DNA from 4 places in the Bacillus arachidis genome. Region 1 is predicted to be linked to each of the others. Evidence: a T-box and tRNA genes for the amino acid it is inferred to sense, from the RefSeq annotation. Region 1 holds a T-box; the other regions hold tRNA genes.
What was found. A T-box is a leader RNA that pairs with one kind of tRNA and senses whether it is charged. The one in region 1 lies ahead of proS (proline--tRNA ligase), so its partner is inferred to be a tRNA-Pro.

Region 2: it has a tRNA-Pro gene. The T-box ahead of proS (proline--tRNA ligase) is inferred to sense a tRNA for this amino acid. The anticodon was not compared.
Region 3: it has a tRNA-Pro gene. The T-box ahead of proS (proline--tRNA ligase) is inferred to sense a tRNA for this amino acid. The anticodon was not compared.
Region 4: it has a tRNA-Pro gene. The T-box ahead of proS (proline--tRNA ligase) is inferred to sense a tRNA for this amino acid. The anticodon was not compared.

Annotation. Positions count from the first base shown of each region.
Region 1 covers NZ_CP127376.1:436,462-443,587, reverse strand. The annotation lists gene QRY57_RS03960 (SH3 domain-containing protein) at 1-130, opposite strand, end outside; gene QRY57_RS03955 (SH3 domain-containing protein) at 205-1,347, opposite strand; gene proS (proline--tRNA ligase) at 1,605-3,035, opposite strand; T-box leader at 3,082-3,291, opposite strand; gene QRY57_RS03945 (YesK-like family protein) at 3,396-3,680, opposite strand; gene QRY57_RS03940 (alkaline phosphatase family protein) at 3,835-5,148, shown strand; gene QRY57_RS03935 (MFS transporter) at 5,257-6,540, shown strand; gene QRY57_RS03930 (helix-turn-helix transcriptional regulator) at 6,620-6,868, opposite strand; gene QRY57_RS03925 (MFS transporter) at 6,929-7,126, opposite strand, start outside.
Region 2 covers NZ_CP127376.1:245,647-252,772, forward strand. The annotation lists gene QRY57_RS03005 (Tex family protein) at 1-86, shown strand, start outside; gene cmpA (cortex morphogenetic protein CmpA) at 190-306, opposite strand; gene QRY57_RS03015 (SprT family protein) at 562-1,047, shown strand; tRNA gene QRY57_RS03020 (tRNA-Asn) at 1,131-1,205, shown strand; tRNA gene QRY57_RS03025 (tRNA-Ser) at 1,209-1,299, shown strand; tRNA gene QRY57_RS03030 (tRNA-Glu) at 1,307-1,381, shown strand; tRNA gene QRY57_RS03035 (tRNA-Val) at 1,387-1,462, shown strand; tRNA gene QRY57_RS03040 (tRNA-Met) at 1,480-1,556, shown strand; tRNA gene QRY57_RS03045 (tRNA-Asp) at 1,560-1,635, shown strand; tRNA gene QRY57_RS03050 (tRNA-Gln) at 1,721-1,795, shown strand; tRNA gene QRY57_RS03055 (tRNA-Lys) at 1,801-1,873, shown strand; tRNA gene QRY57_RS03060 (tRNA-Leu) at 1,889-1,969, shown strand; tRNA gene QRY57_RS03065 (tRNA-Leu) at 1,973-2,058, shown strand; tRNA gene QRY57_RS03070 (tRNA-Arg) at 2,152-2,228, shown strand; tRNA gene QRY57_RS03075 (tRNA-Pro) at 2,232-2,308, shown strand; tRNA gene QRY57_RS03080 (tRNA-Gly) at 2,310-2,380, shown strand; rRNA gene QRY57_RS03085 (16S ribosomal RNA) at 2,457-4,007, shown strand; rRNA gene QRY57_RS03090 (23S ribosomal RNA) at 4,153-7,073, shown strand.
Region 3 covers NZ_CP127376.1:749,181-756,306, forward strand. The annotation lists rRNA gene QRY57_RS05380 (16S ribosomal RNA) at 1-1,016, shown strand, start outside; rRNA gene QRY57_RS05385 (23S ribosomal RNA) at 1,162-4,082, shown strand; rRNA gene rrf (5S ribosomal RNA) at 4,174-4,289, shown strand; tRNA gene QRY57_RS05395 (tRNA-Val) at 4,294-4,369, shown strand; tRNA gene QRY57_RS05400 (tRNA-Tyr) at 4,379-4,462, shown strand; tRNA gene QRY57_RS05405 (tRNA-Gln) at 4,475-4,549, shown strand; tRNA gene QRY57_RS05410 (tRNA-Lys) at 4,554-4,629, shown strand; tRNA gene QRY57_RS05415 (tRNA-Leu) at 4,644-4,724, shown strand; tRNA gene QRY57_RS05420 (tRNA-Gly) at 4,754-4,828, shown strand; tRNA gene QRY57_RS05425 (tRNA-Leu) at 4,845-4,933, shown strand; tRNA gene QRY57_RS05430 (tRNA-Arg) at 4,937-5,010, shown strand; tRNA gene QRY57_RS05435 (tRNA-Pro) at 5,021-5,094, shown strand; tRNA gene QRY57_RS05440 (tRNA-Ala) at 5,107-5,179, shown strand; tRNA gene QRY57_RS05445 (tRNA-Ser) at 5,190-5,282, shown strand; tRNA gene QRY57_RS05450 (tRNA-Ser) at 5,383-5,475, shown strand; tRNA gene QRY57_RS05455 (tRNA-Met) at 5,500-5,576, shown strand; tRNA gene QRY57_RS05460 (tRNA-Asp) at 5,580-5,655, shown strand; tRNA gene QRY57_RS05465 (tRNA-Phe) at 5,666-5,738, shown strand; tRNA gene QRY57_RS05470 (tRNA-Thr) at 5,756-5,831, shown strand; tRNA gene QRY57_RS05475 (tRNA-Trp) at 5,835-5,905, shown strand; tRNA gene QRY57_RS05480 (tRNA-Ile) at 5,916-5,992, shown strand; tRNA gene QRY57_RS05485 (tRNA-Asn) at 5,996-6,070, shown strand; tRNA gene QRY57_RS05490 (tRNA-Glu) at 6,072-6,143, shown strand; gene QRY57_RS05495 (CBS domain-containing protein) at 6,319-6,738, shown strand; gene QRY57_RS05500 (DUF3965 domain-containing protein) at 7,088-7,126, shown strand, end outside.
Region 4 covers NZ_CP127376.1:4,334,183-4,341,308, forward strand. The annotation lists gene QRY57_RS23940 (L-lactate dehydrogenase) at 1-734, opposite strand, end outside; gene QRY57_RS23945 (carboxymuconolactone decarboxylase family protein) at 1,080-1,523, opposite strand; gene QRY57_RS23950 (RNA polymerase sigma-70 factor) at 1,757-2,629, opposite strand; partial or broken gene QRY57_RS23955 (hypothetical protein) at 2,901-3,107, opposite strand; tRNA gene QRY57_RS23960 (tRNA-Glu) at 3,699-3,770, opposite strand; tRNA gene QRY57_RS23965 (tRNA-Ser) at 3,777-3,867, opposite strand; tRNA gene QRY57_RS23970 (tRNA-Asn) at 3,876-3,950, opposite strand; tRNA gene QRY57_RS23975 (tRNA-Ile) at 3,955-4,031, opposite strand; tRNA gene QRY57_RS23980 (tRNA-Gly) at 4,042-4,112, opposite strand; tRNA gene QRY57_RS23985 (tRNA-Lys) at 4,131-4,206, opposite strand; tRNA gene QRY57_RS23990 (tRNA-Thr) at 4,217-4,292, opposite strand; tRNA gene QRY57_RS23995 (tRNA-Phe) at 4,307-4,382, opposite strand; tRNA gene QRY57_RS24000 (tRNA-Asp) at 4,392-4,467, opposite strand; tRNA gene QRY57_RS24005 (tRNA-Met) at 4,471-4,547, opposite strand; tRNA gene QRY57_RS24010 (tRNA-Ser) at 4,575-4,667, opposite strand; tRNA gene QRY57_RS24015 (tRNA-Ile) at 4,685-4,761, opposite strand; tRNA gene QRY57_RS24020 (tRNA-Met) at 4,766-4,842, opposite strand; tRNA gene QRY57_RS24025 (tRNA-Ala) at 4,859-4,931, opposite strand; tRNA gene QRY57_RS24030 (tRNA-Pro) at 4,944-5,017, opposite strand; tRNA gene QRY57_RS24035 (tRNA-Arg) at 5,028-5,101, opposite strand; tRNA gene QRY57_RS24040 (tRNA-Leu) at 5,105-5,193, opposite strand; tRNA gene QRY57_RS24045 (tRNA-Gly) at 5,210-5,284, opposite strand; tRNA gene QRY57_RS24050 (tRNA-Leu) at 5,315-5,395, opposite strand; tRNA gene QRY57_RS24055 (tRNA-His) at 5,421-5,496, opposite strand; tRNA gene QRY57_RS24060 (tRNA-Thr) at 5,506-5,581, opposite strand; tRNA gene QRY57_RS24065 (tRNA-Val) at 5,585-5,660, opposite strand; rRNA gene rrf (5S ribosomal RNA) at 5,665-5,780, opposite strand; rRNA gene QRY57_RS24075 (23S ribosomal RNA) at 5,883-7,126, opposite strand, start outside.

The DNA.
Region 1 (7,126 bases):
CAAGGATTGCACTGCTTGTATTCGCTTGGCTTCTTACTCGCAGACTTGTTGCGTTAATTGTTCCACTTTCTTGGGCACCATTTGTAATGTTTCCTGGCTTCTCTTCTTGTTTTCCACCTTCTAATTTCACAAACTCTAACGAGATGTATCCTTCTCTTCCTTTGTAACTAATCTTCGCCCATCCATTTGCTTTTCCTAGGATTGTTACTTTCTCGCCATTTTCAAGCTTCCAAGGATTGCACTGCTTGTATTCGCTTGGCTTCTTACTCGCAGACTTGTTGCGTTAATTGTTCCACTTTCTTGGGCACCATTTGTAATGTTTCCTGGCTTCTCTTCTTGTTTTCCACCTTCTAATTTCACAAACTCTAACGAGATGTATCCTTCTCTTCCTTTATAACTAATTTTCGCCCATCCATTTGCTTTTCCTAGGATTGTTACTTTCTCGCCATTTTTCAAGCTTCCAAGGATTGCACTGTTTGTATTCGCTTGGCTTCTTACTCGCAGACTTGTTGCGTTAATTGTTCCACTTTCTTGGGCACCATTTGTAATGTTCCCCGGTCTCTCTTCTTGTTTCCCTTCTTGTTTCTCTCCTTGTTTCTCTGATTCTAGCTTTACAAATTCTAACGAGATGTACCCTTCTCTTCCTTTATAACTAATCTTCGCCCATCCATTTGCTTTTCCTAGGATTGTTACTTTTTCACCATTTTTCAAGTTTCCAAGGATTGCACTGCTTGTATTCGCTTGGCTTCTTACTCGCAGACTTGTTGCGTTAATTGTTCCACTTTCTTGGGCACCATTTGTAATGTTTCCTGGCTTCTCTTCTTGTTTCTCTGATTCTAGCTTTACAAATTCTAACGAGATGTATCCTTCTCTTCCTTTGTAATTAATCTTCGCCCATCCATTTGCTTTTCCTAAGATTGTTACTTTTTCATTTTTTGTAACATATCCAACAATCGAACTTCCCAAAACAGGATTATTTCTTACATTTAACCGTGTTGCTGTAACAACACCTGTTTCTTTTTTTTCACTATTAATTGTTGGTTGTTGTTTTGTTTCAACATTTGGCTCTGATACTTTCATCTTTAAAAATCGTAATGAAACATAGCCTTCTTTCCCATCATGAGAAATTTTAGCCCAATCTTTTTCTTTTCCTAAAACCTGTACTGTTGTCCCTTTCTTTAATTTTCCCGCAACTTTACTTTGCGTTGTCGGCTGTTCACGTATATTCAAATTCGTTGCATTCACTGTCGCTGAATTTTCCTCTTGTGCAAAAGCATTTGTGGAAATAAGAGATGCTGCAGTCGCTAAAAATGTAGTTGTTATGATTTGTTTCGTTGTTTTCCTCATTTATTTATAAGAATATAAATACTTTTATATTCTTCAACCCTCCCTTGCCAAACTCAAATTACTATTTAATCTTAACACATTCACTACCGTTCCTTTTCGGTATTGCTCTATTTGTTCGTAGAAAACGAGTGAAATAATGAAAATAACATCATTTCATCCCACAAAATATATACTGTAAATTGAAACAAACATATAAATAGACCTTTATCTCAAATTTTTCAAATTCGAAATAAAGGTCTATTTGAAAACTTATATAATTAATACGCCTTGCCCCAATACACCATATGCTCTGCTTTTTTACCACAGCATATACATTCTTGTGCTAATTCTTCTTGCTCAAATGGTATACAACGCGATGATACGCCTGCTTCTTCTTTTAATTTTTCTTCACACGCAAGCTCACCACACCACATCGCTTTGATAAATCCTTGCTTTTCATCAGCCGCTTGCTTCATTTCTTCAAAGGTTGTAACACTATACGTGTTTTCATCGCGAAATGCCTTGGCTTTCTTCAATAAAGAATCATGAATCTCACTCAGTAATAATGTGATACGCTCTTCCAATTGATCCATTGATACGAACTCTTTTTCCTTCGTATCTCGTCTAACAAGTACCACTTGATTCTTCTCTATATCTTTCGGACCAACTTCTAATCGAATTGGAACCCCCTTCATCTCATACTCATTAAATTTCCAGCCTGGTGTTTTATTGCTAGCATCTATTTTTATGCGGGCAACTTTTTGAATACGCTCTTGTAACTGGATTGCCTTTTCTAATACCCCTTCTTTATGCTGAGCAATTGGTACAATGACAACTTGTATTGGCGCTACTTTTGGTGGCATCACTAGTCCATTATTATCGCTATGAACCATAATAAGTCCACCGATCATTCTAGTTGATACTCCCCAAGATGTTTGATGTACGTATTGCCATTTTCCATTACGATCTAAAAATTTAATGTCAAACGCTTCAGAGAAATTCGTACCGAAATTATGAGACGTTCCTGTTTGAAGTGCTTTTCCATCATGCATTAAACTTTCAATCGTATATGTTGCTTTTGCCCCTGCAAATTTTTCTTTTTCCGTTTTCTGCCCTTTAATTACCGGAATTGCTAAGTAGTCCTCACAGAAAGAAGCATATAGTTTCAAAATGTTTAAAGTTTCTTCTTGAGATTCTTCTGCTGTTTCATGAATTGTATGACCTTCTTGCCATAAAAACTCGGTTGTGCGAAGAAATGGTCTCGTCGTTTTCTCCCAACGAACAACTGAACACCACTGATTGTATAATTTCGGTAAGTCATTATAAGACTGAACAATTTTTGAGAAATGCTCGCAAAATAATGTTTCAGATGTTGGACGCACACAGAGCCTTTCTGCTAACTTCTCATCTCCTCCATGTGTAACCCACGCTACTTCAGGAGCAAACCCTTCCACATGATCCTTCTCTTTTTGAAGTAAACTCTCTGGAATAAACATTGGCATATACACATTTTCATGACCAGATTCTTTTAATTTCTCATCCATCACTCGCTGCATATTTTCCCATAATGCGTATCCGTATGGACGTAAAATCATACAGCCTTTTACACTTGAATAATCAACAAGCTCTGCTTTCTTCACAATATCGGTATACCACTGAGCAAAGTCTTCTTCCATTTTCGTAATGGCTTGTACTTGTTCTTTTGCCATATTCATTCTTCCTCCTTTAGAAAATAAAAAAAGCCCATGTCCCCAAAATAGGGACCGAGCTTTTGCCGGCGTTACCACCCTGATTCATGTACAAATAAATTTGTACATGCTCTCTTTTTGATAACGGGACTTCCCGCTGCACATGCAGAACGCAAAGGTAGGTTCCATATCGCCTTTTTAAGAATCTCGCAGCCAAATGGATTCTCTCTCTGCAAAAAAGGTGGGACATGTACTAATCCTTTTTCATCGTTATAACAAGATAAATTTGTTGAATATCATAATATAAATTCCATTTTAAAACAATGGCTAATTTTCTTATTTTTATATATTCTTTTCATTTTTTTCTGTTTTATACTAAGTCTACACATAGGTTTTTCGAAAGAGTTTCATAATTTGATGAGTAATCATACCGATAAGTGTTCCCACTAAAACAAAGAAACATGCAATACCGTAACCCATTCCATCCCATCCGCCAATAGCGAAGATTGTAACTGGAAAGAAAGCTAAACAAATAAGAATTAAAATAAGTGCAAATATAATATCAAACGATTTCTGTGGAAATTGCTTCTTTAATAAAAATGAAACAGTAAATACAATAAAGATTGTCACAGCTCCAATTATAAAAAACACTTCAAATCCATTCATGCCATTCCCTCCTTCCATTCATTCCCTTATAATTCATTATATGTTTTAAAATTCTAAAAATAAACAATAAACTTTCTTTAAGAATAAATTTTTGTGACTAGGTATTAATAGTAATATATGATAATAGATTATATATAATTAGGAGGGATATATAATGGAAAAGCCATTAACAAACCATGTAATTGTTTTATCTTTTGACTGCTTATCAGCTTTAGATCTGCCTATATTACAAGAGCTCCCTCACTTTCGTTCTTTAATCGAACGAGGTGCAATTGCAAAAAAAGTAGAAGCCATTTATCCTTCTGTAACATATCCCAGTCATGCCACGATCGTAACTGGTAACTATCCTAACAAACATGGTGTTGTAAATAATACATTACTTCAGCCCGGCAAGGAATCACCAGATTGGCATTGGTATCGTCGTTCTATTAAAGGAACAACATTATATGACGAGGCACGAAAAGCAAATTTAACAACCGCTGCCCTTTTATGGCCTGTTACCGGAAGAGCAAAGATTGACTACAATTTACCTGAAATCTTTCCAAATAGACCGTGGCAAAATCAAATTCTGGTTTCATTATTTAGTGGCAGCCCATTGTATCAACTAGATTTAAATCATCGTTTTGGCCATATTAGAAACGGATTGTCACAACCTGAACTTGATGATTTCGTTCTCGCTTCCGCTGTGTACACCATTCAAACAAAAAAACCTAATGTTATGTTTGTTCATTTTACAGATTTAGATACACAAAGGCATTATTACGGATTTTCTTCTAAGGAAACAAGGGCTGCTATCCATAGGCACGATGAAAGACTAGGAAAAATTATTCATGCATTGAAGGATAGTAACATATACGAGGAATGTACCATTATCGCCCTTGGTGATCATAGCGCTCTAAGTGAAAACAAAGCAATTCAACTAAACGTTCTTTTTCATCAAAAGGGACTCATCTCTGTTAATAAAAAAGGAAAATTACTAGATTGGAAAGCTTATTGTCAAAGCTGTGATGGCTCCGCTTACGTGTATGTAAAGGATAAAAATGATATCCACACTATACAAACTGTCCGACGTCTTCTTGACGAACTTCTTCAAGATAAACAAAATGGAATTGAATTTATACTCCATGATGAAGATGCAAAAGACCGCGGTGCAGATGCAAATTGCCTTTTTATGCTTGAAGCACGTGAAGGCTATTACTTCACCCAAAACTATACAGGAGGCTTTATAAAGGAAATCACGGGAAAAGATGTAACCCCTAGTAAAAAATACACGTTTGGTGCACATGGCTATTCTCCAATAAAACCAAACTATGAAACCATCTTCATGGCTGCTGGAAAAGGCATTCGTCAAGGTACGATTATTCCCTATATGCGTCTCATTGACGAAGGACCTACCATCGCACGGTTACTCGGATTACACCTTGGTGAAACCGATGGAACTGTAATAGAGGATTTACTTCAATTGTAAAGAAATGTGTATATATGTAAAAATTACGTAAAACTTATCTCTGTTTCTCTTTTTACAACTTTTATTTTTGTACACTATTGTTAGAACAAACTTAAGGAGGAACACTATATGAAGAAAATGTCCAGGCAAGAAAAAAGCTGGATATTGTATGACTGGGCAAACTCGGTATATTCTCTCGTTATTACAACTGCACTATTTCCTATTTATTTCAAAGCTGCAGCAAAAGAAGCAGGTCTGTCCGGAGCGACCTCAACAGCTTTTTGGGGATATGCAAATTCTTTCGCTACGCTTCTAATTTCTATCCTTGCCCCTATTCTCGGTACAATTGCCGATTATAAAGGATTTAAAAAGCGCTTTTTCACATTCTTTTTTGGACTCGGTATTATATTTACAAGTATGCTAGCTGTTGTGCCAACTTCACAGTGGTATTTACTACTAGGTTGCTATATGCTCGCCTTAGTTGGATTTGCTGGAGCAAACATTTTCTATGATGCATTTTTAATAGATATCACAACAGAAGATCGAATGACTCGGATTTCGACTCGGGGTTTTGCATTAGGCTATATCGGAAGTACAATTCCTTTTATTGGATGCATGACTCTAATTATCCTTGCCCAAAAAGGAACAATCCCATTATCAGTTGGTATTGCCAGTCAAATTTCCTTTGCAATTACAGCTCTTTGGTGGGGATTATTTACGATTCCGATGCTCAAGAATGTGGAACAAACGCATTATATTGAACGTCATCCAAAACCCATCACAATGAGCTTTAAGCGCTTAGCTAATACATTTAAAAATATCCGTCAATATCGCACTGTATTTTTGTTCTTGCTTGCTTATTTCTTCTACATTGATGGCGTCGATACAATTATTACAATGTCCACAGCTTATGGCACAGACCTTGGTATCAGTGCGACAAACTTACTTATTATTTTATTTGTAACACAAATTGTCGCTTGTCCATTCGCCTTGTTGTATGGGAAACTATCTGAAACGTTCAAAGACAAGAAAATGATATATGTCGGTATTATTATTTATATCATTATTTGCATATATGCTTATTTCTTAAAAACAACTCTCGACTTTTGGATTTTAGCAATGTTAGTTGCAACTTCTCAGGGCGGGATTCAGGCACTCAGTCGCTCCTATTTTGCAAAGTTGGTACCAAAAGAATCTGCAAACGAATTCTTCGGATTCTATAATATTTTCGGTAAGTTCGCAGCTATTATGGGACCCTTATTAGTCGGTGTAACAACTCAGCTAACTGGAAGAACAAATGCTGGTGTACTAAGCATTATCATTTTATTTATACTGGGCGGATTCATACTAACACGCGTACCGGAAAATGTGGCTTCTGTTACACCACCTACTCCAAAATCAGAAACACTATAAGAGAAAATGTCCCTTTCTGCATGCAGAAAGGGACATTTTCTCTTATTCCATCGATACCTTTTCACCACTAAAATTTTTACTACTTATACAAAAATAATTGATCAACCGTCGTCCCTAATACTTCTGCTAAACGAAATGCCAAGGCTAAACTTGGATCATATTTATTATTTTCAATTGCATTTATTGTCTGCCTTGATACTTTACATTTATCAGCTAATGCACCTTGTGAAATATTCTTTTCAGTGCGTAATGCGCAAATTTGATTTTCCACATCATTTCTCCTAACCTGTAAAATCCTTTTTACAACATCAGTATATATTCGGTACATATAGTTGTCAAAAAATTACCATACAAAAAAGAACCTAAGGCTCCTTTTCCAGTAAAATTCCTACATCAAAGAATCCGTAACCCCCTTTTGATTCGTATCCTCTTTTTTATTTCTGGCTTCTTCATTTATTCTCATACGTAAAATTGGCAAAATCGCGAGTAGAATAAGTGACATCGCTATACAAAATACAATAATAAGTGAGGTCGCTTCTTTTAATCCCCCAGCTAGTGAATTTCCAAGTAACATAGTTCCCATAAA
Region 2 (7,126 bases), 190 kb from region 1:
CTGTCGGGCAGATTGTAAAAGTATGGGTAGATGATGTTGATATGAAGAAAGGGCGTGTTGCCTTATCGATGTTACCTATTGAATAGTGATGGAAGTAGGTATAACATTGCTTTTTTTTCATGAACGGATGTTAGTAAAAATTTAAATAGTGGGGGTTCTTCAGCCCCCACTGATTAAACATTCACTTTATCAGGAATTTTGATGCGTTCTGCTATAATAAAACCAGCACTCATTTAACAACTTAATTTGATACCGGTTTTTTTCGAAATATGCACGTTGCATTTGTTTTCGGAGCCATGTAGGCATAAGAATCCCTCCTTGTTTAATCCGGCTCTAACAAGCAGCTCCCTACACACTAAGATAAGATTCAAAGTAAGTGAAAAACTCAATCTTAGGAACTGCTTATAAGAGTTTGGTTAGCGAAGTTCCATGAATAGATGTGGAAGAGGCTAGTTCATAGAAGTTGCGCTTTTTGAATGAGGATGGGTATATGTACTATTTAATATATGTATAAGAAAGAAGAAAAGTGTAAGTTTATTTTTAGTTTTTAGGGGGATGAAAATGAATGGAAAAGAAATTCAAAGACTTGTAGAAGAAATATCGTTGCAATATTTCGGGAGGGCTTTTTTACATAAAGCAATGTTCAATAAACGACTACGTACAACTGGTGGAAGGTATTTGCTCAGAAGTCATAATATAGAATTAAACTATCGTCATTACGAAGTGTATGGAAAAGAAGAATTAATTGGCATTATTAAGCATGAGTTGTGCCATTATCATTTGCACATTATGGGGAGAGGGTATCAACATCGAGATCGAGATTTTCGTCAGTTATTAAAAGAGGTTGGAGCCCCTAGATTTTGTAAGAGAATAACAGGTGAGAGAACAGAGCCTAAAACACATGTGTATGAATGCATGGAATGTACGCTTCAATATGTAAGAAGGCGTCAAATCAATACAAAAAGATATGTTTGCGGAAAGTGTAAGGGGAAATTAAAAGAGATAAAAAACACCTTGACAGTTAAAAATCAATCCAGTATATTATAAACATGTCACGTTTGTACAAGATGTTGTATAAATGACTTGACTTACAATATGAATTTTTATAAGATGTAAATTGTCTTTCTTATTCCGCAGTAGCTCAGTGGTAGAGCTATCGGCTGTTAACCGATCGGTCGTAGGTTCGAGTCCTACCTGCGGAGCCATACAGAGAAGTACCCAAGTGGCTCAAGGGGCTCCCCTGCTAAGGGAGTAGATCGCTAACGCGGTGCGAGGGTTCGAATCCCTTCTTCTCTGCCATTTTATTGGCCCGTTGGTCAAGTGGTTAAGACACCGCCCTTTCACGGCGGTAACACGGGTTCGAATCCCGTACGGGTCACCACTTTTGGAGGATTAGCTCAGCTGGGAGAGCACCTGCCTTACAAGCAGGGGGTCGGCGGTTCGATCCCGTCATCCTCCACCATATATAAATAGTATCGTCGCGGGGTGGAGCAGTCCGGTAGCTCGTCGGGCTCATAACCCGAAGGTCGCAGGTTCAAATCCTGTCCCCGCAACCAAATGGTCCCGTGGTGTAGTGGTTAACATGCCTGCCTGTCACGCAGGAGATCGCCGGTTCGACCCCGGTCGGGACCGCCATTTTAACTGCTGCTATTGAGCAGTTGTTTTTTATTGCTTATTGTGATATGATGTTTTTTGTCGCTAAATAAAGAATGTTTTTTGATGGGCTATAGCCAAGCGGTAAGGCAACGGACTTTGACTCCGTCATGCGCTGGTTCGAATCCAGCTAGCCCAGCCATTTACGAGCCATTAGCTCAGTTGGTAGAGCATCTGACTTTTAATCAGAGGGTCGAAGGTTCGAGTCCTTCATGGCTCACTCTTTTTTATTTCCGCGGGTGTGGCGGAATTGGCAGACGCACCAGACTTAGGATCTGGCGCCTTTGGCGTGGGGGTTCGACTCCCTTCACCCGCATATGCGGTCGTGGCGGAATGGCAGACGCGCTAGGTTGAGGGCCTAGTGGGGGAAACCCCGTGGAGGTTCAAGTCCTCTCGGCCGCACCAAAGAAAAAATAAAAAAGTACTTGCATTAGAAAAACTAATGTGATAAGATAATTGAGTCGCTGAAAAACAACGACGACAAAACAACTAGATTAAGCGCCCGTAGCTCAATTGGATAGAGCGTTTGACTACGGATCAAAAGGTTAGGGGTTCGAGTCCTCTCGGGCGCGCCATTACGGGAAGTGGCTCAGCTTGGTAGAGCACCTGGTTTGGGACCAGGGGGTCGCAGGTTCAAATCCTGTCTTCCCGACCACGCGGGTGTAGTTTAGTGGTAAAACAAGAGCCTTCCAAGCTCTGGTCGAGAGTTCGATTCTCTTCACCCGCTTTTAGTTCTTTGAAAACTGAACGAAACAAACAACGTGAAACGTCAATTTTTATTTTAGATGCTAGACAAACTAACTTTATTGGAGAGTTTGATCCTGGCTCAGGATGAACGCTGGCGGCGTGCCTAATACATGCAAGTCGAGCGAATGGATTAAGAGCTTGCTCTTATGAAGTTAGCGGCGGACGGGTGAGTAACACGTGGGTAACCTGCCCATAAGACTGGGATAACTCCGGGAAACCGGGGCTAATACCGGATAACATTTTGCGCTGCATGGCGCGAAATTGAAAGGCGGCTTCGGCTGTCACTTATGGATGGACCCGCGTCGCATTAGCTAGTTGGTGAGGTAACGGCTCACCAAGGCAACGATGCGTAGCCGACCTGAGAGGGTGATCGGCCACACTGGGACTGAGACACGGCCCAGACTCCTACGGGAGGCAGCAGTAGGGAATCTTCCGCAATGGACGAAAGTCTGACGGAGCAACGCCGCGTGAGTGATGAAGGCTTTCGGGTCGTAAAACTCTGTTGTTAGGGAAGAACAAGTGCTAGTTGAATAAGCTGGCACCTTGACGGTACCTAACCAGAAAGCCACGGCTAACTACGTGCCAGCAGCCGCGGTAATACGTAGGTGGCAAGCGTTATCCGGAATTATTGGGCGTAAAGCGCGCGCAGGTGGTTTCTTAAGTCTGATGTGAAAGCCCACGGCTCAACCGTGGAGGGTCATTGGAAACTGGGAGACTTGAGTGCAGAAGAGGAAAGTGGAATTCCATGTGTAGCGGTGAAATGCGTAGAGATATGGAGGAACACCAGTGGCGAAGGCGACTTTCTGGTCTGTAACTGACACTGAGGCGCGAAAGCGTGGGGAGCAAACAGGATTAGATACCCTGGTAGTCCACGCCGTAAACGATGAGTGCTAAGTGTTAGAGGGTTTCCGCCCTTTAGTGCTGAAGTTAACGCATTAAGCACTCCGCCTGGGGAGTACGGCCGCAAGGCTGAAACTCAAAGGAATTGACGGGGGCCCGCACAAGCGGTGGAGCATGTGGTTTAATTCGAAGCAACGCGAAGAACCTTACCAGGTCTTGACATCCTCTGACAACCCTAGAGATAGGGCTTCCCCTTCGGGGGCAGAGTGACAGGTGGTGCATGGTTGTCGTCAGCTCGTGTCGTGAGATGTTGGGTTAAGTCCCGCAACGAGCGCAACCCTTGATCTTAGTTGCCATCATTAAGTTGGGCACTCTAAGGTGACTGCCGGTGACAAACCGGAGGAAGGTGGGGATGACGTCAAATCATCATGCCCCTTATGACCTGGGCTACACACGTGCTACAATGGACGGTACAAAGAGCTGCAAGACCGCGAGGTGGAGCTAATCTCATAAAACCGTTCTCAGTTCGGATTGTAGGCTGCAACTCGCCTACATGAAGCTGGAATCGCTAGTAATCGCGGATCAGCATGCCGCGGTGAATACGTTCCCGGGCCTTGTACACACCGCCCGTCACACCACGAGAGTTTGTAACACCCGAAGTCGGTGGGGTAACCTTTTGGAGCCAGCCGCCTAAGGTGGGACAGATGATTGGGGTGAAGTCGTAACAAGGTAGCCGTATCGGAAGGTGCGGCTGGATCACCTCCTTTCTATGGAGAATTGATGAACGCTGTTCATCAATATAAGTTTCCGTGTTTCGTTTTGTTCAGTTTTGAGAGAACTATCTCTCAGAAATAAATGTATGTTCTTTGAAAACTAGATAACAGTGTAGCTCATATTTTTTAATTTTAGTTTGGTTAAGTTAGAAAGGGCGCACGGTGGATGCCTTGACACTAGGAGTCGATGAAGGACGGGACTAACGCCGATATGCTTCGGGGAGCTGTAAGTAAGCTTTGATCCGAAGATTTCCGAATGGGGAAACCCACCATACGTAATGGTATGGTATCCTTATCTGAATACATAGGGTAAGGAAGACAGACCCAGGGAACTGAAACATCTAAGTACCTGGAGGAAGAGAAAGCAAATGCGATTTCCTGAGTAGCGGCGAGCGAAACGGAATCTAGCCCAAACCAAGAGGCTTGCCTCTTGGGGTTGTAGGACATTCTATACGGAGTTACAAAGGAACGAGGTAGACGAAGCAGTCTGGAAAGGCTCGTCACAGAGGGTAACAACCCCGTAGTCGAAACTTCGTTCTCTCTTGAATGTATCCTGAGTACGGCGGAACACGTGAAATTCCGTCGGAATCCGGGAGGACCATCTCCCAAGGCTAAATACTCCCTAGTGATCGATAGTGAACCAGTACCGTGAGGGAAAGGTGAAAAGCACCCCGGAAGGGGAGTGAAAGAGATCCTGAAACCGTGTGCCTACAAATAGTCAGAGCCCGTTAACGGGTGATGGCGTGCCTTTTGTAGAATGAACCGGCGAGTTACGATCCCGTGCGAGGTTAAGCTGAAGAGGCGGAGCCGTAGCGAAAGCGAGTCTGAATAGGGCGTTTAGTACGTGGTCGTAGACCCGAAACCAGGTGATCTACCCATGTCCAGGGTGAAGTTCAGGTAACACTGAATGGAGGCCCGAACCCACGCACGTTGAAAAGTGCGGGGATGAGGTGTGGGTAGCGGAGAAATTCCAATCGAACCTGGAGATAGCTGGTTCTCCCCGAAATAGCTTTAGGGCTAGCCTCAAGTGTTAGAGTCTTGGAGGTAGAGCACTGATTGGACTAGGGGTCCTCATCGGATTACCGAATTCAGTCAAACTCCGAATGCCAATGACTTATCCTTGGGAGTCAGACTGCGAGTGATAAGATCCGTAGTCAAAAGGGAAACAGCCCAGACCGCCAGCTAAGGTCCCAAAGTGTGTATTAAGTGGAAAAGGATGTGGAGTTGCTTAGACAACTAGGATGTTGGCTTAGAAGCAGCCACCATTTAAAGAGTGCGTAATAGCTCACTAGTCGAGTGACTCTGCGCCGAAAATGTACCGGGGCTAAATACACCACCGAAGCTGCGGATTGATACTTACGTATCAGTGGTAGGGGAGCGTTCTAAGGACAGTGAAGTCAGACCGGAAGGACTGGTGGAGTGCTTAGAAGTGAGAATGCCGGTATGAGTAGCGAAAGACGGGTGAGAATCCCGTCCACCGAATGCCTAAGGTTTCCTGAGGAAGGCTCGTCCGCTCAGGGTTAGTCAGGACCTAAGCCGAGGCCGACAGGCGTAGGCGATGGACAACAGGTTGATATTCCTGTACCACCTCTTTATCGTTTGAGCAATGGAGGGACGCAGAAGGATAGAAGAAGCGTGCGATTGGTTGTGCACGTCCAAGCAGTTAGGCTGATAAGTAGGCAAATCCGCTTATCGTGAAGGCTGAGCTGTGATGGGGAAGCTCCTTATGGAGCGAAGTCTTTGATTCCCCGCTGCCAAGAAAAGCTTCTAGCGAGATAAAAGGTGCCTGTACCGCAAACCGACACAGGTAGGCGAGGAGAGAATCCTAAGGTGAGCGAGAGAACTCTGGTTAAGGAACTCGGCAAAATGACCCCGTAACTTCGGGAGAAGGGGTGCTTTCTTAACGGAAAGCCGCAGTGAATAGGCCCAAGCGACTGTTTAGCAAAAACACAGGTCTCTGCGAAGCCGTAAGGCGAAGTATAGGGGCTGACACCTGCCCGGTGCTGGAAGGTTAAGGAGAGGGGTTAGCGCAAGCGAAGCTCTGAACTGAAGCCCCAGTAAACGGCGGCCGTAACTATAACGGTCCTAAGGTAGCGAAATTCCTTGTCGGGTAAGTTCCGACCCGCACGAAAGGTGTAACGATTTGGGCACTGTCTCAACCAGAGACTCGGTGAAATTATAGTACCTGTGAAGATGCAGGTTACCCGCGACAGGACGGAAAGACCCCGTGGAGCTTTACTGTAGCCTGATATTGAATTTTGGTACAGCTTGTACAGGATAGGCGGGAGCCTTTGAAGCCGGAGCGCTAGCTTCGGTGGAGGCGCTGGTGGGATACCGCCCTGGCTGTATTGAAATTCTAACCTACGGGTCTTATCGACCCGGGAGACAGTGTCAGGTGGGCAGTTTGACTGGGGCGGTCGCCTCCTAAAGTGTAACGGAGGCGCCCAAAGGTTCCCTCAGAATGGTTGGAAATCATTCGTAGAGTGCAAAGGCATAAGGGAGCTTGACTGCGAGACCTACAAGTCGAGCAGGGACGAAAGTCGGGCTTAGTGATCCGGTGGTTCCGCATGGAAGGGCCATCGCTCAACGGATAAAAGCTACCCCGGGGATAACAGGCTTATCTCCCCCAAGAGTCCACATCGACGGGGAGGTTTGGCACCTCGATGTCGGCTCATCGCATCCTGGGGCTGTAGTCGGTCCCAAGGGTTGGGCTGTTCGCCCATTAAAGCGGTACGCGAGCTGGGTTCAGAACGTCGTGAGACAGTTCGGTCCCTATCCGTCGTGGGCGTAGGAAATTTGAGAGGAGCTGTCCTTAGTACGAGAGGACCGGGATGGACGCACCGCTGGTGTACCAGTTGTTCTGCCAAGGGCATAGCTGGGTAGCTATGTGCGGAAGGGATAAGTGCTGAAAGCATCTAAGCATGAAGCCCCCCTCAAGATGAGATTTCCCATAGCGTAAGCTAGTAAGATCCCTGAAAGATGATCAGGTTGATAGGTTCGAGGTGGAAGCATGGTGACATGTGGAGCTGACGAATACTAATAGATCGAGGACTTAACCATATAATATGAAGCAAATGTTATCTAGTTTTGAAGGAATATATATTTAAAATTCC
Region 3 (7,126 bases), 310 kb from region 1:
GCGGTAATACGTAGGTGGCAAGCGTTATCCGGAATTATTGGGCGTAAAGCGCGCGCAGGTGGTTTCTTAAGTCTGATGTGAAAGCCCACGGCTCAACCGTGGAGGGTCATTGGAAACTGGGAGACTTGAGTGCAGAAGAGGAAAGTGGAATTCCATGTGTAGCGGTGAAATGCGTAGAGATATGGAGGAACACCAGTGGCGAAGGCGACTTTCTGGTCTGTAACTGACACTGAGGCGCGAAAGCGTGGGGAGCAAACAGGATTAGATACCCTGGTAGTCCACGCCGTAAACGATGAGTGCTAAGTGTTAGAGGGTTTCCGCCCTTTAGTGCTGAAGTTAACGCATTAAGCACTCCGCCTGGGGAGTACGGCCGCAAGGCTGAAACTCAAAGGAATTGACGGGGGCCCGCACAAGCGGTGGAGCATGTGGTTTAATTCGAAGCAACGCGAAGAACCTTACCAGGTCTTGACATCCTCTGACAACCCTAGAGATAGGGCTTCCCCTTCGGGGGCAGAGTGACAGGTGGTGCATGGTTGTCGTCAGCTCGTGTCGTGAGATGTTGGGTTAAGTCCCGCAACGAGCGCAACCCTTGATCTTAGTTGCCATCATTAAGTTGGGCACTCTAAGGTGACTGCCGGTGACAAACCGGAGGAAGGTGGGGATGACGTCAAATCATCATGCCCCTTATGACCTGGGCTACACACGTGCTACAATGGACGGTACAAAGAGCTGCAAGACCGCGAGGTGGAGCTAATCTCATAAAACCGTTCTCAGTTCGGATTGTAGGCTGCAACTCGCCTACATGAAGCTGGAATCGCTAGTAATCGCGGATCAGCATGCCGCGGTGAATACGTTCCCGGGCCTTGTACACACCGCCCGTCACACCACGAGAGTTTGTAACACCCGAAGTCGGTGGGGTAACCTTTTGGAGCCAGCCGCCTAAGGTGGGACAGATGATTGGGGTGAAGTCGTAACAAGGTAGCCGTATCGGAAGGTGCGGCTGGATCACCTCCTTTCTATGGAGAATTGATGAACGCTGTTCATCAATATAAGTTTCCGTGTTTCGTTTTGTTCAGTTTTGAGAGAACTATCTCTCAGAAATAAATGTATGTTCTTTGAAAACTAGATAACAGTGTAGCTCATATTTTTTAATTTTAGTTTGGTTAAGTTAGAAAGGGCGCACGGTGGATGCCTTGACACTAGGAGTCGATGAAGGACGGGACTAACGCCGATATGCTTCGGGGAGCTGTAAGTAAGCTTTGATCCGAAGATTTCCGAATGGGGAAACCCACCATACGTAATGGTATGGTATCCTTATCTGAATACATAGGGTAAGGAAGACAGACCCAGGGAACTGAAACATCTAAGTACCTGGAGGAAGAGAAAGCAAATGCGATTTCCTGAGTAGCGGCGAGCGAAACGGAATCTAGCCCAAACCAAGAGGCTTGCCTCTTGGGGTTGTAGGACATTCTATACGGAGTTACAAAGGAACGAGGTAGACGAAGCAGTCTGGAAAGGCTCGTCACAGAGGGTAACAACCCCGTAGTCGAAACTTCGTTCTCTCTTGAATGTATCCTGAGTACGGCGGAACACGTGAAATTCCGTCGGAATCCGGGAGGACCATCTCCCAAGGCTAAATACTCCCTAGTGATCGATAGTGAACCAGTACCGTGAGGGAAAGGTGAAAAGCACCCCGGAAGGGGAGTGAAAGAGATCCTGAAACCGTGTGCCTACAAATAGTCAGAGCCCGTTAACGGGTGATGGCGTGCCTTTTGTAGAATGAACCGGCGAGTTACGATCCCGTGCGAGGTTAAGCTGAAGAGGCGGAGCCGTAGCGAAAGCGAGTCTGAATAGGGCGTTTAGTACGTGGTCGTAGACCCGAAACCAGGTGATCTACCCATGTCCAGGGTGAAGTTCAGGTAACACTGAATGGAGGCCCGAACCCACGCACGTTGAAAAGTGCGGGGATGAGGTGTGGGTAGCGGAGAAATTCCAATCGAACCTGGAGATAGCTGGTTCTCCCCGAAATAGCTTTAGGGCTAGCCTCAAGTGTTAGAGTCTTGGAGGTAGAGCACTGATTGGACTAGGGGTCCTCATCGGATTACCGAATTCAGTCAAACTCCGAATGCCAATGACTTATCCTTGGGAGTCAGACTGCGAGTGATAAGATCCGTAGTCAAAAGGGAAACAGCCCAGACCGCCAGCTAAGGTCCCAAAGTGTGTATTAAGTGGAAAAGGATGTGGAGTTGCTTAGACAACTAGGATGTTGGCTTAGAAGCAGCCACCATTTAAAGAGTGCGTAATAGCTCACTAGTCGAGTGACTCTGCGCCGAAAATGTACCGGGGCTAAATACACCACCGAAGCTGCGGATTGATACTTACGTATCAGTGGTAGGGGAGCGTTCTAAGGACAGTGAAGTCAGACCGGAAGGACTGGTGGAGTGCTTAGAAGTGAGAATGCCGGTATGAGTAGCGAAAGACGGGTGAGAATCCCGTCCACCGAATGCCTAAGGTTTCCTGAGGAAGGCTCGTCCGCTCAGGGTTAGTCAGGACCTAAGCCGAGGCCGACAGGCGTAGGCGATGGACAACAGGTTGATATTCCTGTACCACCTCTTTATCGTTTGAGCAATGGAGGGACGCAGAAGGATAGAAGAAGCGTGCGATTGGTTGTGCACGTCCAAGCAGTTAGGCTGATAAGTAGGCAAATCCGCTTATCGTGAAGGCTGAGCTGTGATGGGGAAGCTCCTTATGGAGCGAAGTCTTTGATTCCCCGCTGCCAAGAAAAGCTTCTAGCGAGATAAAAGGTGCCTGTACCGCAAACCGACACAGGTAGGCGAGGAGAGAATCCTAAGGTGAGCGAGAGAACTCTGGTTAAGGAACTCGGCAAAATGACCCCGTAACTTCGGGAGAAGGGGTGCTTTCTTAACGGAAAGCCGCAGTGAATAGGCCCAAGCGACTGTTTAGCAAAAACACAGGTCTCTGCGAAGCCGTAAGGCGAAGTATAGGGGCTGACACCTGCCCGGTGCTGGAAGGTTAAGGAGAGGGGTTAGCGCAAGCGAAGCTCTGAACTGAAGCCCCAGTAAACGGCGGCCGTAACTATAACGGTCCTAAGGTAGCGAAATTCCTTGTCGGGTAAGTTCCGACCCGCACGAAAGGTGTAACGATTTGGGCACTGTCTCAACCAGAGACTCGGTGAAATTATAGTACCTGTGAAGATGCAGGTTACCCGCGACAGGACGGAAAGACCCCGTGGAGCTTTACTGTAGCCTGATATTGAATTTTGGTACAGCTTGTACAGGATAGGCGGGAGCCTTTGAAGCCGGAGCGCTAGCTTCGGTGGAGGCGCTGGTGGGATACCGCCCTGGCTGTATTGAAATTCTAACCTACGGGTCTTATCGACCCGGGAGACAGTGTCAGGTGGGCAGTTTGACTGGGGCGGTCGCCTCCTAAAGTGTAACGGAGGCGCCCAAAGGTTCCCTCAGAATGGTTGGAAATCATTCGTAGAGTGCAAAGGCATAAGGGAGCTTGACTGCGAGACCTACAAGTCGAGCAGGGACGAAAGTCGGGCTTAGTGATCCGGTGGTTCCGCATGGAAGGGCCATCGCTCAACGGATAAAAGCTACCCCGGGGATAACAGGCTTATCTCCCCCAAGAGTCCACATCGACGGGGAGGTTTGGCACCTCGATGTCGGCTCATCGCATCCTGGGGCTGTAGTCGGTCCCAAGGGTTGGGCTGTTCGCCCATTAAAGCGGTACGCGAGCTGGGTTCAGAACGTCGTGAGACAGTTCGGTCCCTATCCGTCGTGGGCGTAGGAAATTTGAGAGGAGCTGTCCTTAGTACGAGAGGACCGGGATGGACGCACCGCTGGTGTACCAGTTGTTCTGCCAAGGGCATAGCTGGGTAGCTATGTGCGGAAGGGATAAGTGCTGAAAGCATCTAAGCATGAAGCCCCCCTCAAGATGAGATTTCCCATAGCGTAAGCTAGTAAGATCCCTGAAAGATGATCAGGTTGATAGGTTCGAGGTGGAAGCATGGTGACATGTGGAGCTGACGAATACTAATAGATCGAGGACTTAACCATATAATATGAAGCAAATGTTATCTAGTTTTGAAGGAATATATATTTAAAATTCCTTTTGACATTCTGAAAAGAATGTGTATAATAATAAAAGTCTGGTAATGATGGCAGAGAGGTCACACCCGTTCCCATACCGAACACGGAAGTTAAGCTCTCTAGCGCCGATGGTAGTTGGGGCCTTGCCCCTGTGAGAGTAGGACGTTGCCAGGCAAATGGAGGATTAGCTCAGCTGGGAGAGCACCTGCCTTACAAGCAGGGGGTCGGCGGTTCGATCCCGTCATCCTCCACCATATAATGTCGGAGGGGTAGCGAAGTGGCTAAACGCGGCGGACTGTAAATCCGCTCCTTCGGGTTCGGCAGTTCGAATCTGCCCCCCTCCACCATTTCTTAATTAATGGGCTATAGCCAAGCGGTAAGGCAACGGACTTTGACTCCGTCATGCGCTGGTTCGAATCCAGCTAGCCCAGCCATTAAGAGCCATTAGCTCAGTTGGTAGAGCATCTGACTTTTAATCAGAGGGTCGAAGGTTCGAGTCCTTCATGGCTCACCATTTTAAAAAAATATGCGGGTGTGGCGGAATTGGCAGACGCACCAGACTTAGGATCTGGCGCCTTTGGCGTGGGGGTTCGACTCCCTTCACCCGCACTTTTAATAAAATATCTCATACATGTCTTGCGGAAGTAGTTCAGTGGTAGAATACAACCTTGCCAAGGTTGGGGTCGCGGGTTCGAATCCCGTCTTCCGCTCCAATTTTCAGTATGACATGCCGGGGTGGCGGAACAGGCAGACGCACAGGACTTAAAATCCTGCGGTGGGTGACCACCGTGCGGGTTCGACCCCCGCCCTCGGCACCATATGCGCCCGTAGCTCAATTGGATAGAGCGTTTGACTACGGATCAAAAGGTTAGGGGTTCGAGTCCTCTCGGGCGCGCTTTTATTAACGGGAAGTGGCTCAGCTTGGTAGAGCACCTGGTTTGGGACCAGGGGGTCGCAGGTTCAAATCCTGTCTTCCCGATATTTTAAACATGGGGCCTTAGCTCAGCTGGGAGAGCGCCTGCCTTGCACGCAGGAGGTCAGCGGTTCGATCCCGCTAGGCTCCACTTTATTTATGGAGGTATACCCAAGTCTGGCTGAAGGGATCGGTCTTGAAAACCGACAGGCGGCGAGAGTCGCGCGGGGGTTCGAATCCCTCTACCTCCTCCATTTTTATTGTAAAATGAGATAGGATTTGATTTAATAGATTGTTAAATGGTCTGTATAAAACATATAGACATGAATAAAAGATTTATTTGATTTTTTTTATGGAGGTATACCCAAGTCTGGCTGAAGGGATCGGTCTTGAAAACCGACAGGCGGTGAGAATCGCGCGGGGGTTCGAATCCCTCTACCTCCTCCATTTAAAAAAAGAATATGATATCGTCGCGGGGTGGAGCAGTCTGGTAGCTCGTCGGGCTCATAACCCGAAGGTCGCAGGTTCAAATCCTGTCCCCGCAACCAAATGGTCCCGTGGTGTAGTGGTTAACATGCCTGCCTGTCACGCAGGAGATCGCCGGTTCGACCCCGGTCGGGACCGCCATTTACATAAAGGCTCGGTAGCTCAGTCGGTAGAGCAGAGGACTGAAAATCCTCGTGTCGGCGGTTCGATTCCGTCCCGAGCCATCTTTTTTTTTTGGAAAGCCGGCTTAGCTCAATTGGTAGAGCAACTGACTTGTAATCAGTAGGTTGGGGGTTCAAGTCCTCTAGCCGGCACCACTTAGGGGCATAGTTTAAAGGTAGAACAGAGGTCTCCAAAACCTCCGGTGTGGGTTCAATTCCTACTGCCCCTGTAGAAAATATGGGCCTATAGCTCAGCTGGTTAGAGCGCACGCCTGATAAGCGTGAGGTCGATGGTTCGAGTCCATTTAGGCCCACCATATTCCGCAGTAGCTCAGTGGTAGAGCTATCGGCTGTTAACCGATCGGTCGTAGGTTCGAGTCCTACCTGCGGAGCCATGGCCCGTTGGTCAAGTGGTTAAGACACCGCCCTTTCACGGCGGTAACACGGGTTCGAATCCCGTACGGGTCATACAAAAGAGTCAGCAATTAGCTGGCTCTTTTTTCTTGTGAAAAACATCATGTGAGAATTCTGTTCTTTTCTAATATGCGATATCATCAATCTAAAATTCCTCTATTTATTATGAAATAAATAAAGGGAATTTGGAAAAGCTATAGTATGTATAAAAAGGAGGGAATAGAGCTACATGACAACAGTTAGAGAATTTATGAGTACTGATATTGTACAATGTACACCACTAGATAATGTATATGAAGCTGCTGTGAAAATGAAAGAAGAAGACATTGGAATGATTCCAGTTGTAGAGAACAATCAAGTGGTTGGTCTTGTCACTGATCGTGATTTAGTTGTTCGTGGAATTGCTGAGAAACATCCTGGTTCTAATAAAATTACAAATATCATGACTACAGGAATCGTGTCCGTTTCTCCTGATGACTCTATTGAAAAGGCTACGGGGTTGATGGCGCAGCATCAAATTAGAAGGCTACCTGTAGTTGAGAATGGCGAGCTTGTTGGGATGTTAGCACTAGGTGATTTAGCGATAGCAGAAAAAGCTGATGATCAGGCAGGGGTAGCTTTAAGTGAGATTTCTGAGCATACAGAATAAAGTGTAGGTGTGGGTTAAAATACAGTGTAATTTAAATGCTAGGGAATAGGTAAAATCGGATACGTTTTATTAATAATACGAATAAGACTATATTGTTATTAAAACGTATCCAACATGTTATTCATAGATATATACACTTAACGGAGTATATTTAAATAATGACAAATGTTACGTCCATTTAAAATTTGGTTAATGATGTTCGTTACTAATTTTTGTTATGTTAAAAAATGATATAATAATAAATATAAGTTTCATAAGGGTTTTTGAATATATTAATATATATAGCATTATGATTATCTAGTAAGTCATCGGAGATTTCATATATAAATAGAAATGGAGGGAAAATGATATGAGGGATGTACAGAGCAACCCCAATTGGAATTTGGTT
Region 4 (7,126 bases), 1.0 Mb from region 1:
TTTGTTACACGAAGTAATGACATACCAATTCCATAGTAAGTTGCACCTTTACGTTCGATAATGTGGTAAGCAGCATCACGTACATTTACAAAGATTTTATCTAAATCATCTTGGTTATACTGTTCGTTGTTCGCTAAGATTGTTTCTAATTTTTGTACACCTATAGTTGCATGACTCCATACTGGAAGTTCAGTATCACCGTGTTCACCAATGATGTATGCATGAACGTTGCGTGGATCTACATCTAAGTAATCACCTAGCATATAACGGAAACGAGCAGAGTCAAGAGTTGTACCAGAACCGATTATGCGTTCTTTTGGTAATCCAGATTCTTTCCAAGTTACATAAGTTAAGATGTCAACTGGGTTAGTTGCGATTAAGAAAATACCATCAAATCCAGTATCCATAATACCGCGAACGATTTGCTTAAAGATTTTTGTATTTTTCTCAACTAAGTCTAGGCGAGTTTCACCTGGCTTTTGTGGTAATCCAGCAGTGATAACAACTAAATCTGCATCTTTACAATCTGCATAACTACCGCTCCAAACCTTTGTTGGTGATGGAGAGAATGGTACTGCATGGCTTAAGTCCATTGCTTCTCCTTCTGCTTTCGCTTCATTTACGTCAACAAGTACGAATTCTTCAGCTACACCTTGGTTAATCATTGAGTAAGCATAACTACAACCTACAGCACCTGTTCCTACTAATACTACGCGATTGATACCTTTTTTCATGGTAATTTCCCCTCTCTATTGTTCACATTTATCATGATTGTTTAAGTAATTAATTAAAATACTAATTTAATGTTGTTTAACTTCCTTACATTCATATTGTAGCATAAGTTATTGTGAATTAATTCACAAATTATGACCTATTTGTGAACTTTTTCACACACAGTAGAAAGTTATTATATCAGGCGTGGAATCAATCAAAATGAAAGCCTTTTCTTTAGATTGTGAAAAGGCTGCTTTACTGTGTTGCTATCGTTTTGTCTATTAAAAATTAAAATAACACCTAATAAAAAAGCTATCCTTTCAACAACATTTCCAGAAAGAATAGCTTTCTCTTGGATCAAAGTTTTATCTTTTTTCTGGCATTAAGCGAGTGGCAACTCCAATCCTGTTCCATGCATTAATAGCAACAATCTGCATAATAATTTCAGCAATTTGTTCTTCTTCAAAGAATTTCCTTACTTCTTCATATACCTCATCAGGAACATGCGTTTCCGCTACTAGTGTAATTGATTCTGTCAAAGCAAGCACAGCACGTTCTGCCTCTGTAAAGAACGGTGTCTCACGCCAAGCATTAAGAGCATAAATACGCTGCTCTGTTTCCCCTAGTTTTCGTGCATCTTTCGTATGGAGATCAATGCAATACGCACATCCGTTGATTTGAGAAGCCCGGATTTTAATTAGCTCTTTCAATGTCTCATCAATGCTTGTAGTCATCAAATATTTTTCTAATCCCGCCATTGCCTTATAACCTTCTGGATTTACCTTCCCCATTAAAAACCTTGTTTCCATTGTATAGTCCCTCCATAAAATAAAATTAATTTATACTTTGGCGTCAGGATATTGAATAATGTCTTTCATAAATCTTTTCATATCATGATTGTAGTTCATAACAGACCTTCTAAAAGAAAACACATATAGCATCCCTTTCATACCCTGTCACTTATAAGACAAATCAGCTTTTCAATTTGTGACAAAATAAAAAGAAATCTTAAAAAAATAAAGATTTCTTTTTCATTTTTATGCTATAGAACTGAAATATGCTTTAATTTATCGGGATTGACTACAATGTAGATTCTTCTAATTAATTCTCGGCTTTCATCCCACTCAAAACATATAGCTTTCTCTGCACATCCCTTATTCCTTGCTAAGATACCAATTTGACCATTTATGATAGTTGGAAGAAGTTCGACTTGAAAGAATCCCTTTGAAACAATTGCCTCCAAAAATGTCTGGATACGCTGTTTGCCCAAAATCGGAAATATGGCTGCACGCACTTTACCTCCTCCATTAGTGACAAGAGCTACGTCCTCTCTCAACAGATTAATAAACGCCTCAAAATTTCCTGTTTCTGAACCTTGGATAAAGGTATGTACCATTTTTTCTGTATGAATCGATTGCTGCGGATGTACTGGCACTTCATGCTGTATCTTCTCTTTGCAACGGCTGTAAATCTTTCGGCAATTTACTTCTGATTTATTTAAAAGCTCAGCTATTTCACGATAATCGTACCCAAGTGCCTTCCTTAAAACGAATATGGCTCTTTCAACAGGAGTTAAATTCTCTAACAATACAAGGAATGCATAGGATACTCTTTCGCTTTGGATTATAGTTTCCATAGGATTTAATTTCGCTGTATCTATTTCCGGCTCAGGAAGCCATTCTCCTGTATATATTTCTCTTTTTTTCCGTGCTGATTGTAGTATATTCAAACAATGGTTCGTCGTCATCTTAATTAAATACGCTTTCATATTTCTAACTGGCTCTTGGTTCACATGTTGACTTTTCATAAGTATATCCTGTGCAACATCCTCCGCATCACTAACAGAGCCAAGCATTCGATATGCGAAAGAGTATACTAAAGGTTGATAGGTTCGATACAAAGTTTCAAAATCCATATTATCACTCCATTCTATAGCGTGTCTCAATATAAAAATATATGATTTGTTATAATGAAAAGATTATCTTTCTGCTACGGAAGGCTTGTATAATTATCTCTTCCATTTTTTCATATTCCATCGCTCTCTCCTTTCTATTAGTCAGACGCTCAAAGCATAAAAAAGTATACTAAAAAACAGACGTATCAAAGTCTGTTTTTTTCCTGAATAACTATCCACTTAAATAAGAATGAAACAAAATATTTGAATTTCATGCAGGCTTGCTTTCTCTTTACGAGTCTTTGATACTCCCGTTATTTTGTTCCGAATGAAATATGTTATTTTCACTTGTAGCAACAATCTTTACCTTGTATGGCAGTTTGTTAATCCCAATATACATAACCGGATTCTTATCTTTTCCCTTACCCTTTTCAGGATTTAAATCAATAACGGACGTATCTTTTTCATCTTTCACTTCTTTTACCGTAATTTTATCATTTTAGTGCCTTTCACTACCACTGGTCATCTATTTCTAGAAGGATTGAACATTCTCTTTTTTAATGCTATTTTGTCTAAAAACAAGTGAAAAAGCATTATAACTTGTTTTTTAGCGTTCATATTTGTCTTATTCATTATGCCAAAACAAATTCACTTGCTTCGCTCTTCTTAATTCAGCGTGTAATGAAACAGAAATATTATATATAATTTAGGAAAGTGGAAAGAGGTGATATTATGGAGGATAACATGCGGGAAAGCAGAAAAATAGCTACGCCCATTCTTTGGACTATTTCTTTACTTGTCGCTACACTATTAGTTTTTGTAACCACACGATTATATCCAAATACCAATTTACAGATTAGCATTGTTTTATTCTCTATCATAGACATTGGATTTATAGTCGCTTTGATTTTGGGAATTAAGACAAAAAACGCTAGTATAATGATCTTCAGTGTTATATCTAATGGCATATTTTTTATACTACTATCCATTTTTATTTTTTTACTATTAGTTGCTAATGGTATTTCAGAACCGTAACAAAATCATTGATAAATAAAAAAAGAGATAGCAGATTATGCTATCTCTTTAAGTATGACCCGTACGGGATTCGAACCCGTGTTACCGCCGTGAAAGGGCGGTGTCTTAACCACTTGACCAACGGGCCAATTTCTGGCAGAGAAGAAGGGATTCGAACCCTCGCACCGCGTTAGCGATCTACTCCCTTAGCAGGGGAGCCCCTTGAGCCACTTGGGTACTTCTCTATATTATATGGCTCCGCAGGTAGGACTCGAACCTACGACCGATCGGTTAACAGCCGATAGCTCTACCACTGAGCTACTGCGGAATAATGGTGGGCCTAAATGGACTCGAACCATCGACCTCACGCTTATCAGGCGTGCGCTCTAACCAGCTGAGCTATAGGCCCCCAATAGAAAAGCGGGTGAAGAGAATCGAACTCTCGACCAGAGCTTGGAAGGCTCTTGTTTTACCACTAAACTACACCCGCATAAAATTATAAAATAAATGGTGAGCCATGAAGGACTCGAACCTTCGACCCTCTGATTAAAAGTCAGATGCTCTACCAACTGAGCTAATGGCTCATTTTGAAAGTGGTGCCGGCTAGAGGACTTGAACCCCCAACCTACTGATTACAAGTCAGTTGCTCTACCAATTGAGCTAAGCCGGCTTGTGATTTCAAAATGGTGGCTCGGGACGGAATCGAACCGCCGACACGAGGATTTTCAGTCCTCTGCTCTACCGACTGAGCTACCGAGCCAGAAATAAATGGCGGTCCCGACCGGGGTCGAACCGGCGATCTCCTGCGTGACAGGCAGGCATGTTAACCACTACACCACGGGACCATTTGGTTGCGGGGACAGGATTTGAACCTGCGACCTTCGGGTTATGAGCCCGACGAGCTACCAGACTGCTCCACCCCGCGACGATATCATATTCTTTTTTGAAAAAATGGAGGAGGTAGAGGGATTCGAACCCCCGCGCGACTCTCGCCGCCTGTCGGTTTTCAAGACCGATCCCTTCAGCCAGACTTGGGTATACCTCCAGAGTATTTACTTTAAATGGTGGACCTTGTAGGACTCGAACCTACGACCGGACGGTTATGAGCCGTCTGCTCTAACCAGCTGAGCTAAAGGTCCTTTATGGTAGCGGCGGAGGGGATCGAACCCCCGACCTCACGGGTATGAACCGTACGCTCTAGCCAGCTGAGCTACACCGCCATAATAAAGTTATAAGTGGAGCCTAGCGGGATCGAACCGCTGACCTCCTGCGTGCAAGGCAGGCGCTCTCCCAGCTGAGCTAAGGCCCCATGTTTAAAATATCGGGAAGACAGGATTTGAACCTGCGACCCCCTGGTCCCAAACCAGGTGCTCTACCAAGCTGAGCCACTTCCCGTTAATAAAAGCGCGCCCGAGAGGACTCGAACCCCTAACCTTTTGATCCGTAGTCAAACGCTCTATCCAATTGAGCTACGGGCGCATATGGTGCCGAGGGCGGGGGTCGAACCCGCACGGTGGTCACCCACCGCAGGATTTTAAGTCCTGTGCGTCTGCCTGTTCCGCCACCCCGGCATGTCATATTGAAAATTGGAGCGGAAGACGGGATTCGAACCCGCGACCCCAACCTTGGCAAGGTTGTATTCTACCACTGAACTACTTCCGCAAGACATGTTATGAGATATTTTATTAAAAGTGCGGGTGAAGGGAGTCGAACCCCCACGCCAAAGGCGCCAGATCCTAAGTCTGGTGCGTCTGCCAATTCCGCCACACCCGCATATTATATTTGCTTTTTAAAAAAATGGGGCGACTGATGGGAATCGAACCCACGAATGCCGGAGCCACAATCCGGTGCGTTAACCACTTCGCCACAACCGCCATAGTTACTGGTGCCGGCTAGAGGACTTGAACCCCCAACCTACTGATTACAAGTCAGTTGCTCTACCAATTGAGCTAAGCCGGCATATGGTGGAGGATGACGGGATCGAACCGCCGACCCCCTGCTTGTAAGGCAGGTGCTCTCCCAGCTGAGCTAATCCTCCATTTGCCTGGCAACGTCCTACTCTCACAGGGGCAAGGCCCCAACTACCATCGGCGCTAGAGAGCTTAACTTCCGTGTTCGGTATGGGAACGGGTGTGACCTCTCTGCCATCATTACCAGACTTTATTCATTTGAGACAATCATTATTATACTTGATTCATTTAAAATGTCAACAAGTTTTTTTATGTTCTCTCAAAACTAGATAACGTTTGCTTCATATTATATGGTTAAGTCCTCGATCTATTAGTATTCGTCAGCTCCACATGTCACCATGCTTCCACCTCGAACCTATCAACCTGATCATCTTTCAGGGATCTTACTAGCTTACGCTATGGGAAATCTCATCTTGAGGGGGGCTTCATGCTTAGATGCTTTCAGCACTTATCCCTTCCGCACATAGCTACCCAGCTATGCCCTTGGCAGAACAACTGGTACACCAGCGGTGCGTCCATCCCGGTCCTCTCGTACTAAGGACAGCTCCTCTCAAATTTCCTACGCCCACGACGGATAGGGACCGAACTGTCTCACGACGTTCTGAACCCAGCTCGCGTACCGCTTTAATGGGCGAACAGCCCAACCCTTGGGACCGACTACAGCCCCAGGATGCGATGAGCCGACATCGAGGTGCCAAACCTCCCCGTCGATGTGGACTCTTGGGGGAGATAAGCCTGTTATCCCCGGGGTAGCTTTTATCCGTTGAGCGATGGCCCTTCCATGCGGAACCACCGGATCACTAAGCCCGACTTTCGTCCCTGCTCGACTTGTAGGTCTCGCAGTCAAGCTCCCTTATGCCTTTGCACTCTACGAATGATTTCCAACCATTCTGAGGGAACCTTTGGGCGCCTCCGTTACACTTTAGGAGGCGACCGCCCCAGTCAAACTGCCCACCTGACACTGTCTCCCGGGTCGATAAGACCCGTAGGTTAGAATTTCAATACAGCCAGGGCGGTATCCCACCAGCGCCTCCACCGAAGCTAGCGCTCCGGCTTCAAAGGCTCCCGCCTATCCTGTACAAGCTGTACCAAAATTCAATATCAGGCTACAGTAAAGCTCCACGGGGTCTTTCCGTCCTGTCGCGGGTAACCTGCATCTTCACAGGTACTATAATTTCACCGAGTCTCTGGTTGAGACAGTGCCCAAATCGTTACACCTTTCGTGCGGGTCGGAACTTACCCGACAAGGAATTTCGCTACCTTAGGACCGTTATAGTTACGGCCGCCGTTTACTGGGGCTTCAGTTCAGAGCTTCGCTTGCGCTAACCCCTCTCCTTAACCTTCCAGCACCGGGCAGGTGTCAGCCCCTATACTTCGCCTTACGGCTTCGCAGAGACCTGTGTTTTTGCTAAACAGTCGCTTGGGCCTATTCACTGCGGCTTTCCGTTAAGAAAGCACCCCTTCTCCCGAAGTTACGGGGTCATTTTGCCGAGTTCCTTAACCAGAGTTCTCTCGCTCACCTTAGGATTCTCTC